DNA from 2 places in the Pontimicrobium sp. MEBiC06410 genome. Region 1 is predicted to be linked to the other one. Evidence: riboswitches for the same ligand, from Rfam matches in the RefSeq annotation. Region 1 holds a riboswitch; the other holds the start of a gene.
The links. A riboswitch is a leader RNA that binds a small molecule or an ion and turns the genes downstream of it on or off. The one in region 1 is predicted to bind cobalamin.

Region 1 (9,624 bases):
ATATGTCACTAGATGGCGTCATATCAAAAGTAATATAATCGTTAGCGTAGAATTCATTAGAAGGTAAACTATTACCATTTTGAACAGATGTATTAGAAATACGATGTACTAAAAAAGCGGGTACAGCATAAGTACTATTTCTACCAATTGAAAAATTAGAAGTCGTACAAGTAAAAAGATTATTTTGACTATTTGCGTATGTAAGGTTTAAAACATAATCATTAGTTCCTGAAGTAGAAATCTGCGGAGATGAATAAACGAGTCGTGTTATTTGAGCAGAAGGACTTTGATTACTTAAATTCCCAGAAACAGTACTTGCTATTACGTTACCTTGAAAAGTAAGTTCTGCACTATAAAGATAAAAAGGTGCAGTATTAAATAAACCGCCAGTAACTGATATTACAGACATCTCACTTGCATACAATTGAATACCTTCATAACTACAAACATCCGTAGCACTAACTACAGCACCACAAGTGGACGAGCTTTTTGCTTCTAAATTTTTTGCTTCAAATTTAGATATTGTTTTATTTTCTTCTATACTTTCTATTTCTGAAATAGATGAAGATTCACAACTATTAAAGGCCGTAATGGTAAATAGTACAATAGCTATTTTTACAACTACATTATTTAATTTAGTTATTGGATAATTGATTAATAACAATAGGTTTTTCATAATAAAATTGATTTTAAAGTTTAAATCAAAATTATATTAGAGGTATAATGTTGTAAGCCCTTAACTTCTAAAAGGTGAATCTCAACTTCTGAAAATACTATTCTAGTATCATGTTTAATATTTTTTGTATTTTACTTATGTTATTAATTATAAAACCCCTCGTTATTGGAATCTATACAAACTATTGACCAAGTTATTATATATTTAGATGCTATCATTTTAAAATCTCAAGACGATAATAACCCGCTAGGATATTTTGCTACGCTATATAGAAAAGTCACTATAAAAGTAAAAGAAGGAATACAGAATAACATTTTTGATAATGGCCCTAGAATGGAACGATTAGATGTTATTTTTGCTAGTCGCTATCTAGAAGCATATTTTGCTTACGAAAAACAAGATCCCGTAACTAACTCTTGGCAAGAAGCGTTTAATTTATCTAATAATTATTGGCCTATAGTATTACAACACCTGTTAATAGGAATGAATGCTCATATTAATTTAGATTTAGGAATAGCAGCAGCTGAGGTTTCAAAAGGAGAAGATATAGAGCATTTAAAAGGCGACTTTAATAAAATAAATACAATCCTTTCTGCTTTAGTAATGGAAGTAGAAGACGATTTATCTAAGATTTGGCCTACATTAAAAAAGATATTAACGTGGACGCGTGATGTAGATGACTTCCTTATAGATTTTAGTATGGTTTTAGCTAGAAACGGAGCATGGAAATTTGCTGTGCAATTGGCCAATACACCAGAAGATAAAATAAAAGCAACTATAGCAGAAAGAGACCTTAAAATAGCAAAAAAAGGAAAACTTGTAACTAGCCCAGGAAAAATAGCAGGAATCATTCTTGGTATTATACGGTTGGGAGAACGCGGGAGTGTTTCGAAAAAAATTAAAGATTTAAAGAATTAAATACTTATTTTTGTATTAAATAAAGGTTGTTACAAACAATAAAAGGAATTGTGTTAAAATCGCAAGCTGTCGCGCAACTGTAATTAATAAGTAAATTATTATAAGCCAGATTACTTGCCTTTATTATTTTGCAATAATGCTTTCGCGATTTGAAGCTAATTGATAGTATGTAATCTATAAATACTATTTAAGTTTCATTAAAAGCAATTAAAATGAAACAAATGAGTAATAAAACACTACGAGGACCTTTAAAAAGCTGGGACATATACACACAAGCTATAGATAAGCAAGCAGAAGCATTTATACGAAATACAGAAATAGCCGTATTAAATGAATTTAAAGAACGGTACCATTGGAATCTTAATATTGAAGAGACTCTAAACAATACTACATTTGAGGCCATTATATTAACAAATATAGCTCAAGAGATAGAATGGGTAAATAAAGGTTTTATTAGCATGACAGGTTATCCGGTTAACTATGCAAAAGGAAAAAAACCTAGTTTTTTACAAGGACAAGATTCCTCAAAAGAAGTATTAAAGAAAATTAGAACCCATATTGCAGAAGAATTACATATTAAAGAACGTATTATTAACTATAGAAAAAATGGAGAAAAATATATATGCGATATAGAAATTTTTCCAGTAAAAGATGTTAATGGTAAATTAGCTCACTTATTAGCATTAGAAAAAGAAGTCTACACATTAACTTAAATCTTTAAAAACACTAGATTTAATAGTTGGCCATTCCTCTTTTAAAATGCCATAACAGCAAGTATTTCGTCTAAAACCGTCTTGCATAACAGTATTTTTACGAAGTATACCTTCAAGTATACCTCCAATTTTTTCAACAGCTCTTCTAGATTTATTGTTTCGCTCATCTATACGAAACTCTACCTTTTCAAAATTAAGTACTTCAAAAGCATATTGTAACATTAAAAATTTAATGTTTGTATTTAAACCACTACCTTGAAAAGACTTGCCTAACCAAGTCCATCCAATATGCAAAACCTTATTTTTATAATCCATAAGCCCAAAACGCGTACTACCAGCATAAGCTAACTTCTTTTTATCGTAAATAATAAATGGTAATACAGTCTTGTTATTAAAACCAGCAATGGCAGTTTCAACATAAGTTTTTAATTGGTTTGGAGAAGCAATTACACTAGGCGAGTAATAAATAAGATCTTTCTCTTTAGCAATGTCTACTAAATGAGTATAATTATCTACACTTAAAAGAGATAATTTTACTCTACTATTTTCTAAAGTTGGAGTCATAAAAAATGTTTTATAATACACGTATAATTATTATTATTTAACCTAAACTTGTAATAATACTATTATTAACCTCATGTGTGCCATCAAACGGAATAATAGTTACATTATTTTTAAATAAAGCATTAGCCCTTTCAGTTTCATAAGCAATACGTTCGGCATTAAGGTATTCATCTTTAGTACCATAAATTAAAGAAACATTTGTGTTTAAAAACTCAAAATCATCTGGCACTAATTCTTTAGGAATTCCTCCAGAATGTAAAATAAGTTGAGAACACTGTAACTGTCTTTTTGCAACATAACGCATGGCAACGCTAACACCTTGAGAATACCCTAGTATATTTAAATTTAAATGATTAGGTATGTTTTCAGTTTTTAAAATGGCATCAAAATACAACATAATATTTTCGGTTTCAGCTATTGTGTTTTCACGAGTTAGCCAACTTGCTCCAACATGCTTAAAAGCAGTACCTTGGTAATATAAACTTGGTGCTTGTGGTGCTATTATATAATTTTCATCTGGATTTAAATGCTTAAAATGTCTTAAAAAATAATAACTTAAATGTCCCATACCATGACAAACAAACCATACCGTTTTTGTATGTTCTGTAAGAGCGTTTAAAGTCGCATAAGGCTTTGTAGTATTATAAGATATTTCTTTTAGTGTAGTATTCATTTTAGGTTTAGCTTTTTGTATTTTCGCAGCGTAAAGTTCAATAAATATTTACTACTATGCAATTATCTAAAGCAGCCATTTTAGCAAAAGCAAATGCAATTTGTAAAAATACATTAATGGAAACCTTAAATATAGAGTTTATAGATTATGGTGACGATTTTGTTGTAGCTAGAATGCCTGTTAATTCTAGCGTTTATCAACCAGATGGAGTTTTGCATGGAGGAGCAACAGCAGCATTAGCAGAAAGTGTTGGTAGTTTTGCTTCCCATTTATTTTTAGATACTAAAAATACAATGGTTAGAGGTATAGAAATTACAGCAAACCATTTAAAAAGTGTTAAAGAAGGCTATGTATATGCTAAATCTACTTTTATACATAAAGGAAGAACAACACAATTATTAAATATTTCTATAACCGATGATAACAATAATTTAATATCTATTTGTAAGTTATCTACCATAACACTGCCAAAAAAGTAGGTTATGGATCAAGAACAATTTTTTAGTGCCATTACTACTCACTATACAAAAGCATTACCTTTTGTAGTATATAGAAAACCTAATACTATTTCTATAAAAGCTATGCTTCAAAATGATGATATAGTATATAAAACTGAAAACTTTAATGATAGCGGATTTATATTTGCTCCATTTAATTCAGAAAACGATACTATACTAATACCTGTAAAAAATTCCGAAGTTATTGAAGCAAAGTATATTTCTAATCCATTAGAAAGTAATATTTCTGAAATAATAACAGAAACAGAAACTAGTATAAATCCAGCAAAACTATTTCATATTAGTTTAGTAGACAATGCAATAAAAACAATAGTTGCAGACAATGCATTTAAAAAAGTTGTAATATCTAGAAAAGAAAAAGTAAAGACCTCAAAAACAGATGCTATTCAATTATTAAAGAAGCTTTTAAATAAATATAAAAAAGCATTTGTATATTGTTGGTATCACCCAAAAATAGGGCTTTGGCTTGGGGCAACTCCAGAAACATTATTAAAAGTACAAGGCAACCAGTTATCTACAATGGCTTTGGCAGGAACTCAACAATATAAAGGCACTACAGAGGTTATTTGGGGAAATAAAGAATCTATAGAGCAGAAACTAGTTACAGATTTTATAGTAGATAATATAACACCATTAGTAAAGCAGTTAAGTATAGGCAAGACAGAAACACTTAAAGCAGGTAACTTATTACATATAAAAACAGAACTGCGAGGCACTTTAGAAAAAGATAAAAAAAACTTAAAAGCGGTACTACTAGCATTACACCCAACACCAGCAGTTTGTGGAATGCCAAAAATTAAAGCCAAGCAATTTATTTTAGAGAACGAAAATTATAATCGTGAATTTTATACAGGTTTTTTAGGAGAGTTAAACCTTAAAGAAAATATAACACGAAATGCTAATAGGAGAAATGTAGAAAATAACGCCTACAATACTTTAAAAACAGTTACAAACCTTTTTGTAAACTTACGTTGCATGAAATATACAGATACTGAAGTTACAGTATATGTGGGTGGTGGTATAACCAAAGATTCTATTCCAGAAAAAGAATGGGAAGAAACAGTGAATAAAACACTAACTGTAAAAACTATTTTATAATATTTCGTATTTTTGTAAGATACCAACTAACACTTAATTTTAGAAGTTTTAATTAGCAAATGGTATAAGATTTTATCTTAACTATGATATACCCTAAAATCCCTTTAGCTCAAACAGTAATAACACTTTGTAAAGCTAAAAATATTAAACATATAATATTATCTCCAGGCAGCAGAAACGCACCTTTAACCATAGGTTTTACTCACGATTCTTTTTTTAAATGCTATAGCATAGTAGATGAGCGTTGTGCTGGTTTTTTTGCATTAGGAATAGCACAACAAACCAAAATGCCTGTAGCTTTAGTATGTTCGTCAGGTAGTGCTCTGTTAAATTATTACCCCGCAATATCTGAAGCATATTATAGCAATATTCCTTTAGTAGTATTGTCTGCAGATAGACCTAAATATTTAGTAGGTATAGGAGATGGGCAAACAATTAATCAAGAAAATATCTATAAAAACCATATACTATATTCTGCTAATTTAAAACAAGATTTAAAAGAAGGCCAAACGTTTAAAGACAATGAAAATGAATTGCCTATAATAAAAAGTATAGAAAATAAACTTGAAAAATATTTAGGATTACAACAAAGTATTCAGGAACAAAACGAGGTAGAGATAAACAAAGCATTAAATAGAGCGTTAATACAAAACGGGCCTGTGCATATTAATATCCCTTTTGAAGAACCTTTATACGATAGAGTAGAAACTTTGTCTGTAACACCACAAGTTATAAAACCAGTAACTCCAGAAATACTTAATGAAGATTATAATGAATTTGCTAAACTATGGAATAAAGCAAAGCGAAAACTTATTTTAGTAGGCGTTAACCCACCAAACACCATAGAACAACAATTTTTAAATAAATTAGCAGAAGACGATAGTGTTATAGTACTAACGGAAACAACATCTAATTTGCATCACAACTCGTTTTTTCCAAGTATAGATAAATTAATAGCACCATTAACAGATACCGAGTTCGAACAATTAAAACCAGATATACTGTTAACCTTTGGAGGCTTGGTAGTTTCAAAAAAAATAAAACGATTTTTAAGAGACTATCCACCAAAAGAACATTGGCATGTAGGTGAAACGAGAGCAAATGATACTTTTTATGTGTTAAGTAAGCACTTTAAAATGTCTGAAAATTATTTTTTCAATCATTTTTTTAAATACATTAAAGCTACAGATAGCACTTACAATAAGTATTGGCAATCTGTAATGCTAACGAGAAGAACTAAACACGAAGAATACATAAAACAAATTCCTTTTTCAGATTTTAAGGTGTTTAATATAGTATTAAAGACAATACCAAATAACAGATTACTTCAAGTAGGTAACAGCTCTGCTATACGGTATTTGCAACTGTTCGATATTAATAAAACAGTAGAGGTTTTTTGTAATAGAGGCACTAGTGGTATTGATGGTAGTACAAGTACAGCAATTGGAGCAGCTATAGTTTCTAGTAAACAAACTGTATTTATAACAGGAGATTTAAGCTTCTTTTACGATAGTAATGCGCTGTGGAACAATTACATCCCAAAAAACTTTAGAATTATAATTATAAATAACTTAGGAGGTGGTATTTTTAGAATTCTTCCTGGACATAAGAACACAGAAAACTTTGATACTTATTTTGAAACTAAACATGATTTAAATGCATCACACCTATGTGAAATGTTTGGGTTTGAATATTTAAAGGCTAATACAGAGAGAAATTTACTTACTAGTTTACACGATTTTTATGAAGATTCTAATAAACCTAAGCTATTAGAAGTATTTACACCTAGCGAAGTTAATGATTCTATTTTACTGGATTATTTCAAGGTTATTAAGTAGTTTGCCCGTTTTATTTGGTTTTTATCGATATCATATCGAAAAAAAAAATTAACTAAAAAATGATTGGCGTAAAAAATTTGTATATTTAGTAACCAATAAATAATTAAAACAATTTAGACATTATGAGTAAACGTGACGAGCTTATCGTAAAATACGCAGCAGACTTAAAAGATAAGTGTGGTGTAGAACCAGATATGGATTTTTTAACTAAAGTAACAGTTGGTTGTGGACCATCAATTTACAATAAAGACTCTTCTACTGTTTCTGGTACAGATGAATCTGAATTGGCTACAGTAAAAAACAATTTTTTAATTAAAAAATTAGGCCTAGCTGATAGTGCAGATTTAGATAAAGCTATAGACGATGTTATGGAAAAATATGGACGTTCTAACAGAACAAAGTATAGAGCTGTAGTATACTACTTACTAGCTAAGCACTTTAAAAAAGAAGCTGTTTATAATTAATAAAAAGCTTAAAATTATAATTTATAAAAGCGTTGCAATGTAGTTGTAACGCTTTTTTTATATTACTACCTTTGCAAAATGATAAATATAGGACAATACAATACTTTAGAGATTTTAAGAGATACAGAACCAGGTTTATTTCTAGGAGATGCAGACGAGAACGAAGTTTTATTACCCAATAGATATGTACCTGAACATTTTGAAATTGGAGATACTATAGAAGTCTTTATTTATTTAGATAACGAAGAGCGAATTATAGCAACAACAGATGCGCCTTATATTACAGTAGGTGAATTTGCTGTATTACGATGTAACGATGTAACCAAACACGGTGCATTTTTAGATTGGGGATTGGTTAAAGAACTGTTTTGCCCATTTAAAGAGCAGGTTTTTCCTATGAAAAAAGGAGGTTGGTATTTAGTACACTGCTATATGGATGAGAAAACAGAACGTTTGGTAGCATCTAGTAAAACCAATCGCTTTTTAAACAATGCAGAGCTAACAGTCTCAGAATTCGATACAGTAGATATTATTGTTTCGCATCCTAGTGATATTGGTATGAATGTTATTGTAAATAATAATCATTTTGGATTAATATATAAGGATAGTATTTTTCAAGATTTAAGCGTAGGAGATAAGCTTAAAGGCGTTGTGAAAAAAATACGTCCAGGAAATAAAATAGATATTACTTTAGGACAAATTGGATATAGAAATATAGAACCAAATGCGGAGTTAATTTTAAAAGCTCTAGAAGATAATTCAAACTACCTTCCGTTGCACGATAAATCATCACCTGAAGCTATAAAAGAACAGCTCCAGATGAGTAAAAAGAATTTTAAAAAAGCTATAGGATCTTTATACAAGCAAAAGTTAATAACTATTAAAAAAGACGGAATCTACCTAGTTTAATTTTTTTGCTAAAGTTGGTTTTAACGCATCCTTGTGTAGGGTAATAGATATGGTTTTTAAGCGCATGTATGCTTCACTCATGTATATGTAACCACCTTTACCAATTTTACCCCAAGAGTTTTTTACTTTATAATATTTAGTACCATTTTGGTCTTTTACTAATCCGGTAATATGCATTAAGTGATCATCTGTAGTGTTGTAATTTTCAAATTCTTGTTGTCTTAACTCAGGTGTAATATCTAGCTCTTTAACGGTATTTTTTAATGCACGTTCATTTTCACTAGCATTATGTGGCACCACAGCAATACTATTTTGGGCAGAAAATGTTTTTTCACTTACATCACAATCCAACTCAATAGTATATCCATTTTTTAAAGCATTATCTATTGTATCAATTAATTCGTCTAACGAAACATTATAAAAACTACCATTAGAAAAGTTATCAGGAATATTTAATATAAAGTTTGAATATAACGGTTTATGCGTAAAACTTGTTAAGTTAACATAATCTTCCGTTTTAATTTTTGTCATTTCTAAAAAAGTAAGAGGTGTGTACTCAACACTTTCGTAAGTAAAAGTCGAAACATTTTTACCAAGAGCATCATCTAAAATAGCATTAGTTTCTTGTTTCCAATCTGTTTTAGATTCTTTAATATAAGCAGTTAAAACAGCTTTAATATCTTTAACCATTTTAGAGTGGTTATGTTTTTTTGAATCATTTTTTAATCCAGAATAAGCACTAACAGGAACCAAACCATATTCTGCAACACTATTTAAAACATCATGAGCTAAACCACCCTCACTAAATTGTGCTTTACCTTGTCTCATAACATAGTTCCAAGCCTTTTTAGGATAAGTTTGTCTAACGGTATACATCTCAGATAAATCAATCTGTTTCCCCGTTAGCCTCATAATTTCACTTTCTAAAAACGAAGATGTAGAAAAACTCCAACAAGTTCCTGTATTTCCTTGGCTAATAACATCAGTAGCATCTAAATCTACTACTGTTTTAAAGTCGTACTCTTGAGAGAATATAGAAATGGAAAATAAAAAGAAAAGGGAGAGTAAAATTGAATGTTTCATAATTTAGTGTATCATTTATTAGATACACTAAAGTATAAAAAAGAAATAAACTAAAAATAAGAATTGAGTTAAAAGCTTAAAAAGCTATTAGTTTTATTTTTATTATTGGGTAGTTTTTTAGCCCACTCAACAGCTTCATATAAATCGGAAAAGTACTCTACTTTTGTAGA
Region 2 (9,624 bases), on a different contig from region 1:
CAAAACTACTACCAGAACCTTTAAAACTATTAAAATCTACAATCGTTTTAAATTGAAGCGCATTAGAGATTCGATAATTAAAACTATGATTTATTAAATACGTATTTACTTTTCCGAAAGAATAATTGGGCTTATCCTTATTTTCAAAATAACGAAAAAGCTCCTGTAAATGCGCCACTTTAAGTTTCGAGGTATAACGATCAGAAACACGAGACCACTCTAACATGGTACGGTAATTTTCATCATCGTACTTACTTCTTGAACGCGCAACTAAAGTGCCAGACAGGTTTCTTTCGCTTTTAAAACTTTGCTGATATAATTTAAGTACATCTTTATCTGAAATAAAATACCCCAGGTTTACATTAATATTAAAGTTATTAAACTGCCCATTGGTATTAACATCGTCTGTACCTAGAAAACGATAATCGTTCTCAGAATCTATATAACTCACCCCTAAATTACCCGAAAATCTATTATTCCCGTAAGAGGCTGTATAATTAGTTTGTCTAGTTTCGAAACTGCCATAAGAAAGATTTACTCTATTTTTAAAGTGTGAGTAAAACTCTAATTTATTATTTAAATGCACACTTCCGCCAATACTACCGCTTCCATATTGTACACTTCCACCACCACTTCTTATAGCAATAGAACTATAATTTGTAGTATTTATGGTATTAAAATCGGTCTGTCCATTAAGTTGTGAGTTAATATTTATACCATTCCAAATTACTGCCGTTTGCGATGCATTAGTTCCTCTAAACGATGGAGAAGAAATCATACCAAAACCGTTCTCTTTAAAATAAATATTAGAATTAAAAGATAATATTCTGGTTAACGACATTGGGTTTTTAGTTAAAACAGAGTCGTTAAGTGTTTCTATTTTTACACCAGCAGCATAGTTTTTAAGCTTACTATCACTAAGCACAACCTCATCTAATGTTTGTATAGAATCCGTTAGTGTTTGTGCATAACTGCAAAAACTAACTACTAAAAGCCCTAATATACTAAGTGTTTTTTTCATAAATCTTCAAGACTCTTTACCCGAAAGTCATTTTTAGATGTTAAATAATGGCAGGTCTCCTGACTCTCGTCTAATTATTTACCTTCCCGATTATAAAAACCAGTGGTTAGAAGTTTAATAATTAGCATCACCTTACGTGACTAAGATTACAGTTGCGGGAACAGTTCAAGAATTAATGAGTTTAAAACGTTTATTCTATTTTAGATTATATGTATTAAAAATTGTCAATCTAAAATCTTCAATTGTAAATCATTGCACTTGATTCCCTTTTAATCGATTTTATAATAATTATAAAGCCGAACCAAAATTCGCTGCAAAAGTAACCTTTTTGTTTTATCTTCTTTACAAAAGATTAAATAATATTACTTTTGAAACATAAAATCCATTACAATTGAAATATCTTATACCTCTTTTAGTCTGCATTACCATCCTTTCATGTAAGGAAAACAAAGGCATAGAACGCCAATTACCACCTTTAGAGTCTAATACTCCAAGCATTAATATTGCTAACGCTTACGCGGAAGGATTTTCCATAACAAGCAACGGCAATCATTCCATTTTAGAAATAAATGCACCATGGCCAGACTCTCAAGATAACTTTAAATATGTTTTAATCTCTGCCGAAGAAGCTTCGAAAACAACCTTTATGCGAGATCAATACGATGGTATTATTATTACACCTATAAAAAAAATAGTAGTTACCTCAACAACGCATATTCCTGCATTAGAATTATTAGGTGTTGAAAACACTTTAGTCGGTTTTCCTGGAACCAACTATGTGTCTTCAAAAAAAACAAGAGCAAGGATAGATAGTGGAACTGTAAGAGAATTAGGAAAAAACGAAGGCTTAAATACAGAAGTATTGTTAAGTTTACAACCTAATCTTGTGGTCGCTTTTGGAGTAGATGGAAAAAGTAAATCGTTAAAAACCATTAAAAATGCCAATATTCCTGTTATATATAATGGAGATTGGGTAGAAAAAACACCTCTAGCAAAAGCCGAGTGGATTAAATTCTTTGGCGCTCTATACAATAAAAGTGAAGAGGCAAATAACATTTTTAAACAAATAGAAACCGATTATTTAAATGCTAAAACATTAGCACAAAAAGCAACAAAACAACCTACAATTTTAAGTGGAGCCATGTATAAAGACACTTGGTATTTACCAAACGGCACAAGTGCAGAAGCTCAGTTTTTAAAAGACGCTAACACCAATTATTTATGGAGCGATACTAAAGGCAAAGGAAGTTTAACTTTAAATTTCGAAACCGTTTTTAGCAAGGCCAAATCGGCAGATTTATGGTTAAGTCCTTCTTATTATACAAGTATAGAAGCCTTAGAAAAAGCCAATACACATTACACAGAGTTTGACGCTTTTAAAGCCAAAAAAATATATACATTTTCTAATACAACTGGCGCTACAGGAGGTGTTACCTATTATGAGTTAGGTACTGCTAGACCCGACCTAGTTTTAAAAGATATTATAAAAATTTGTCACCCAGAGTTATTAAACGATTATACACCTGTATTTTTTAAACCTCTAAACTAAATGATAAAAACACAATCTTATAGAATATATTTTGTACTCTTAATTGTAATACTCTTCCTATTTAGCATTATAAATGTTAGCTTAGGTTCTGTAAATATCTCTTTTAGTGAGTGTTTTAATAGTTTTTTTGCAAACCCAGAACATTATACTAGTAACGAGTATATTTTTCAAAATTACAGATTACCCAAAGCCATAACAGCCATTTTAGTAGGTTCTGGGCTTGGCGTATCTGGCCTATTAATGCAAACCCTGTTTCGTAATCCATTAGCTGGGCCTTTTGTTTTGGGCATTACCTCTGGTGCTAGTTTAGGAGTTGCCTTAGTTATTATGGGGTCTTCCCTATTAGGAGGTATTTTAACGACTATATTAATCTCTAAATGGAGTTTAGTAATAGCTGCTAGTTTAGGTAGCTTTTTAGTGCTTTTAACCGTATTAATAGTCTCCTCTAAAGTAAGAGACACTATGGCTATACTAATAATAGGGTTAATGTTTGGTAGTATAACAGCTGCAGTAGTAAGTGTACTCTCCTATTTTAGTTCGGCAGAAGATTTACAACAATACATATTTTGGGGCTTTGGTAGTTTGGGAGATTTACAATGGGATGAGTTAAAATTATTTGCCACCATATATGGATTAGGATTGTTATTTAGTATCGCCTCAATAAAAGCATTAAATACTTTATTACTAGGTGAAAATTATGCCAAAAGTTTAGGCCTAAACATAAAACAAAGTCGTTTATTCATTATAATAGCAACCAGCTTATTAGCAGGAACTATAACTGCTTTTGCAGGGCCAATTGCTTTTATTGGTTTAGCCATACCGCACATAACACGACAAGTATTTAATACCTCTAACCATAAAACATTATTACCTGCTGTATTTTTATTAGGCGCAATCGTTATGCTTATTTGCGATAGCATTGCACAGCTACCAAATACAGATTACACTTTACCAATTAATGCCATTACCTCTTTAATTGGTGCACCAGTAGTAGTTTGGTTATTGGTTAGAAAAAAGAAAATGGTATTTTAAATGAAAAATGAAAAACGCTAAATTATAAATATAAAACTACTTAGTACTAACTACTTGATACTTGAAAAAAGAAAATGTCCATAGACAAAACCAATAACATATTAACCACCCAAAACTTAACAATAGGTTATGCTTCAAAAAAAGTAGAGACCTTGATTGCATCTAATATTAATTTAGAACTATATCAAGGCGAACTTATTGGTTTAGTAGGTGCCAACGGTATTGGTAAATCTACATTATTACGAACACTTACACGTGTACAAGAACCTATACATGGTAATATTTTAATACAAAATAAGCCTATAAACAGTTACAACGCTGTAGATTTAGCCAAAGTATTAAGCTTAGTTTTAACCGAAAGTGTAAGCTCTAAAAATTTGTCTGTTTTTGAATTAGTCGCTTTGGGAAGACAACCCTATACTAATTGGGTTGGTAATTTGTCTGAAACCGATATAGACATTACAAACAACGCCTTAGCGCAAGCAAATATCGAGGATTTAAAACATAAAAAATGCTACGAGCTTAGCGACGGGCAATTACAAAAAGTCATGATTGCACGTGCCTTAGCACAAGATACCTCACTTATTATACTAGATGAGCCTACAACACATCTAGATATGTACCATAAAGCCTATATATTAAAACTGCTGCAAAAGCTAACCAAAGACACCAATAAAACTATTTTATTCTCGTCTCACGAAATAGATTTAGCCATACAATTATGCGATAAATTAATTGTTATGTCCAAAGATGGCATAATTACAGATACGCCTAAAAACTTAATTAAGCAAGGTGCATTTAATAGTCTGTTCCCAGAAGATTTAATTGTTTTTGATGAAACGATTGGGAGTTTTAGGGTGAAAAAATAATTCTTCTTTATTTTTTATTGATTAGTATTAAATAAATCAAAGCAAAACAATTGTTTATTAATAAATGATATAAGAAGAAAAAAAAACCTTCTTTAATAAACAAACAGATAATTAAAAAAACAATTGAAGGGAACATAAACCTTAAATAGATACTCCATTTACTATAATGACTTTTAATATCAAAATAGACTAGATAAAGAATAATTATTAAAGCTGAATAAGGTATTGATATAATATAAATAAAATATATAGTAAAGGAATAATGAGATTAAACACTAGAGCCGAAATATAATATTTAACAATTTTATGTTTCATATTTGTGCAATAATTCACATATAAAATCTCTTAATTTTTAAATTGATATTATACGCTTCGCTTCTCTTAATAACTTCTAAAATACTACTTCAATCTTAAACACAAAAAAATTATCTTTGGTATAAATTAAAATTATAAATGACCGACAACCTCATCCTCATTATAGCAATCCTAGTTTCCGCAGCAATTGGAGGCTATTTAGGCATGTTATTTACAAAACTAAAAAGTAAAACAGAAAAAAGCACCTTAGAAGAGCGAAACCAGAATTTGCAACAACAATTCAATGACTTCAAACAGTTTTCGGAAATAGAAAACCAAAAACAAAACGACGTTTTTAATTCTCAATTACAGGAGTTAAAAGATACGATTATAAAGGTTGAAAAAGAACGTGATATCTTTAGAGACGAACGCGAAGGTTTAAATATAGAATTAGCCCAACGAAACTCAGAATTTGAAAACTTACAGCAACTTAACCTAAAGCGTGATGCCGAATTAGAAGAACGCCAAGAACAATTACGTAAAGACTTTGAGTTGTTAGCAACAAAGATTCTGGATGAAAAATCGGAAAAATTCACACTTCAGAATAAAGAAAACATTAAAAATATATTACATCCACTACAAGAGAAAATTCAGATTTTCGAAAAGAAAGTAGACGACACCCAAAAGGAAAGTATTAGTTTACATTCTGCCTTAAAAGAACAGTTATTAGGTTTAAAAGATTTAAATCAGCAAATGACTAAAGAAGCCAATAACCTAACTAAAGCCTTAAAAGGCGATAGTAAAATGCAAGGTAATTGGGGGGAACTCGTTTTAGAGCGTGTACTTGAAAAATCGGGATTAGAAAAAGACAGAGAATATTATGTACAACAAAATTTTACGTTAGATGATGGCTCTCGTGTATTACCAGATGTGGTATTACACCTACCAGATAATAAAAAAATGATTATAGATAGTAAAGTATCTTTAACCGATTACGAGCGTTATGTAAATGCAGAAGATGAAGAGCGAGCATTACATTTAAAGGCACATATAAACTCTATAAAGCGTCATGTAGAACAACTATCTGCTAAAAACTATCAAGATTTATACGATATAGAATCTCCAGATTTTGTATTACTGTTTATTCCTATAGAACCCGCTTTTGCCATAGCAATAAACGAAGATAATTCACTGTATAACAAAGCTTTTGAGCGTAATATAGTTATCGTTACACCTTCTACCCTATTAGCTACTTTACGTACTATAGATACCATGTGGAATAACGAAAAACAGCAGCGTAATGCCATAGAAATAGCAAGACAAGCTGGAGCTTTGTACGATAAATTTGAAGGCTTAGTAAAAGATTTAACAGGTGTTGGTAAAAAACTAGATGCTGCAAAATCTGACTATTCGTCTGCCATGAATAAACTTGTAGAGGGCCGTGGTAACTTAATTACTAGTGTAGAAAAATTAAAGAAAATGGGAGCTAAAGCAAAAAAAGCACTCCCTGAATCTTTTATAAAACGTGCCGAAAGTAATGAAGATTAATGAAAATTTAATCTATAAATGGACATTACGTTTTCAATACATATGGCCTTTTTTAGCTGGAGCTGCTGTAACTGCTCCGGGAATTAGTGGTCTTTTAGGTTTTGAAACAATTATAGACGTTCCAGAAGCAAATCTCTTTTTTTCCATTATAATGGTAATTATTGGTATAGCACTTATTATTGCTGGTTTTTACAAAATGAGAGAAATAGAATATTATATAAAAAAACATAACCTTTAAACTTAAGTATAATGAATACCTATAAACCTGTAGACGCTTCTCGTATTAGTATTTCGGAACTTATGTTACCTTCTCACTCCAATTTTAGTGGAAAAATTCATGGTGGTTATATTTTAGGACTAATGGATCAAATAGCTTTTGCATGCGCCTCTAAACACTCTAAAACCTATTGTGTCACAGCGTCTGTAGACACTGTAGATTTTTTAGCACCAATTGAAGTTGGTGAATTAGTTACCATGAAAGCATCGGTAAATTATGTTGGGCGTACCTCTATGGTAGTTGGCATTCGTGTTGAAGCAGAGCATATTCAATCGGGGAGCATAAAACATTGTAATTCGTCTTACTTTACTATGGTTGCAAAAAACGAAGCTGGCCAATCTGTAGAAGTTCCTGGGTTAATTTTAAACGATAAACAGGAAGTGAAACGTTTTTTAAAAGCATTAAAACGTAATGAAATGAAAAAACAACGCCAGTTGGAGTTCGATCATCAAAACTTTTCATTAAAAGATTACCTTAATCAATTAGAAAAATACAAAGTAAAGATAGAACTCCCTGATAATTATAGCGAATAACACCAGTTTTTAATTATTAAATTACTGCTTAACAAAGCGTTTGGTAAACTGTTTACCAGATACATCTTCAATTTTTATTAAATATACTCCACTTTGTAAATTAGATACAGCTATAGATTTATACTTTGTTTTTAAAACTTTTTTTCCATCTAAAGTATAAATAGAGATAGTGTTTAGCTCAGTTGGAATTGCAATGTTTAAAGTATGTTTTGCAGGATTAGGGTATACTGCAATAGTTTCAATAGCAAATGTAGAGACAGACAATGTAGCGCAATTTGTTCCGTAAGATGCAACAGCATCTTTATTAGTCCAATTAGCATCACTGTAAGCAACATTATCTACTTCAATGCAAAGTAAATTTGGATTATTAGTTACAACAAAATTAGCGTTTATTATATTAGTATTATTTCCGTTTGCAATAGTTAAACTACTCAAATTATTGTCATTACAGATAGCACCTACTAAAACAGAATTAAAAGAAAGATCTAAAGTAGTTAAGTCATTATTGTCGCATACTATTGCTTGTAAGTTTATATTATTAGTAACATTGAGTGTATTAAAAATATTGTTACTACAGTACAATACAAACAAATTGGGGCTATTAGTTAAATCTATACTAAAAATATTGTTATTTTGAATAAATAACTGCTCTAACAATACCGCATTAGAAGTATCCAATGCATTTAAACTATTATCGTTAGCTAATAATTCTTGTAAACCCGTATTGGTAGAAATATCCAAATCTACTAAACTATTAAATTGGCAAAATAATCTGTTTAAATTTGTAAGGTTAGTAATATTTAAAAAGCTAATTGTGTTATTATTACAAAACAACTGCGTTAAATTAGTATTCGAGGTAACATCTAAACTCGATAAACTATTATTATCGCAAGCTAATCCCAAAAGTCCTAGGTTGTTAGAAACATCTAATGCAGTTAATACATTTTCAGAAACGATAAGAGATTCTAAACTTGAAACGTTAGTTAAATCGATAGTTGTTAGTTGATTATTTTTTAATTGTAAATCTTTTAAATTAGGAGTACCACTAATAGTAATGGTGTTAATTTGATTATCATTAATGATAACCTTCTCTATAGCAGTCATACCTGTTAAATCAAGACTCGTTATTTGGTTGTTACTTGCTCTTAGCTCTGGTATACTTGTAAACGCTTCCACTCCTGTTAAATCTGATATATTTAAATTACCAAGGTTTAAAATGAATGAATATGCAGCCGCTTCACTACATTGTATTTCGGTATCTCCATTAGTATTTATATTACCATTATTAACTAATGCCGACTTAAAATTAGCATCTGGAATAGTAACGACACAGTTATTAAATTCACATGAATTTAAAGAATGAGCAGGTATAGTATTTGCTATTACTATATTACAGATAAATAGAGTAACGTATAGCATTATAGTTTTCATAATATATTTTTAGGGACTAAATTACGAGGTCCTTAAATGTATCTACCCTATTAGTTTCTAAAAAGTGATTTTGGGTTTCTAAAGCAAAACATTAAAACTAGTAGTACTTTTTAAAAACATTAATTATTAAGTCCTTAATATTTTTTATATTACTTAAAAAAACATCTTTATGAAAAAACTCTATTGGATTATTCTATTAATAGCTGTTATAGGAGGCTATCTAGGATATAGTTACATCTATCAAGACCATCGAGACATCGATGCCGAAAAACCCGAATTTATAGTAACTTCTGATGCTATTGCTAAAGAATTTGCAGAAGATGCTACTACAGCAGAAACCAAGTATTTAAATAAAACAATTATGGTCTCTGGTAATATAACAGAAGTCAATGCAAAAGATCTTACAATAAATAATACTCTTTTTTGTAATTTAAGTAAAGGTAATGAGACTACTAAATTTAAAATAAACGATAACATAACTATAAAAGGGCGTTGTATAGGTTACGATGACTTATTAGAGCAAGTTAAATTAGATCAATGCAGTATTAAAAACTAAACAAAAACTATGAAGAAATTACTATTTATTATTCTTTTTCTCCCATTAACCATCTTCGCTCAAGATGATTTATTAGATGAAATAGATACAGATGACAATGCTAACAATTATGCCTCGGCAAGTTTTAAAGGTTTAAAGATTGTAAATTTTGAATCTACTAAACTCGTTGCAAAAAAAGAATTAACCTTTGTAGTCTCTCATCGATTTGGGAGTTTAGAAAATGGTTTAGACAACTTTTTTGGACTAGATGATGCCGTAACACGTTTAAATTTTGTTTATGGTTTAACAGATGCTATTAATATTAGTGTCTCTAGAAGCTCTTTCCAAAAAATATACGAGGGGGCTTTAAAATATAGATTAACGAGGCAACAAGATAATGGTTTCCCTTTTACTATGGTTGGTTATAATTCTGTATATATTAATACAGGTTTAGAAAAAGCAAACTTACCTAAACTAAAATTTAAACACCGTGTTGGCTATACCGCGCAATTATTAATAGCCAGAAAAGTAAGTA

Region 2: it holds a riboswitch for cobalamin, as region 1 does, so the genes downstream of both, ACVC08_RS20005 (TonB-dependent receptor plug domain-containing protein) here and ACVC08_RS04810 (PAS domain-containing protein) in region 1, are expected to answer to the same signal.

What each region holds. Positions count from the first base shown of each region.
Region 1 is NZ_JBSHNT010000143.1:29,271-38,894, forward strand. It holds gene ACVC08_RS04800 (hypothetical protein) at 1-676, opposite strand, end outside; gene ACVC08_RS04805 (DUF5995 family protein) at 842-1,594, shown strand; cobalamin riboswitch at 1,601-1,730, shown strand; gene ACVC08_RS04810 (PAS domain-containing protein) at 1,816-2,307, shown strand; gene ACVC08_RS04815 (GNAT family N-acetyltransferase) at 2,299-2,871, opposite strand; gene ACVC08_RS04820 (alpha/beta hydrolase) at 2,909-3,544, opposite strand; gene ACVC08_RS04825 (PaaI family thioesterase) at 3,601-4,023, shown strand; gene ACVC08_RS04830 (chorismate-binding protein) at 4,027-5,160, shown strand; gene menD (2-succinyl-5-enolpyruvyl-6-hydroxy-3-cyclohexene-1-carboxylate synthase) at 5,244-6,998, shown strand; gene ACVC08_RS04840 (DUF2853 family protein) at 7,121-7,462, shown strand; gene ACVC08_RS04845 (CvfB family protein) at 7,541-8,371, shown strand; gene ACVC08_RS04850 (C1 family peptidase) at 8,363-9,454, opposite strand; gene ACVC08_RS04855 (hypothetical protein) at 9,523-9,624, opposite strand, start outside.
Region 2 is NZ_JBSHNT010000164.1:508,078-517,701, forward strand. It holds gene ACVC08_RS20005 (TonB-dependent receptor plug domain-containing protein) at 1-1,021, opposite strand, end outside; cobalamin riboswitch at 1,054-1,342, opposite strand; gene ACVC08_RS20010 (ABC transporter substrate-binding protein) at 1,413-2,570, shown strand; gene ACVC08_RS20015 (FecCD family ABC transporter permease) at 2,571-3,602, shown strand; gene ACVC08_RS20020 (ABC transporter ATP-binding protein) at 3,677-4,471, shown strand; gene rmuC (DNA recombination protein RmuC) at 4,925-6,313, shown strand; gene ACVC08_RS20030 (hypothetical protein) at 6,303-6,551, shown strand; gene ACVC08_RS20035 (acyl-CoA thioesterase) at 6,563-7,123, shown strand; gene ACVC08_RS20040 (T9SS type A sorting domain-containing protein) at 7,145-8,554, opposite strand; gene ACVC08_RS20045 (OB-fold protein) at 8,724-9,110, shown strand; gene ACVC08_RS20050 (DUF5777 family beta-barrel protein) at 9,120-9,624, shown strand, end outside.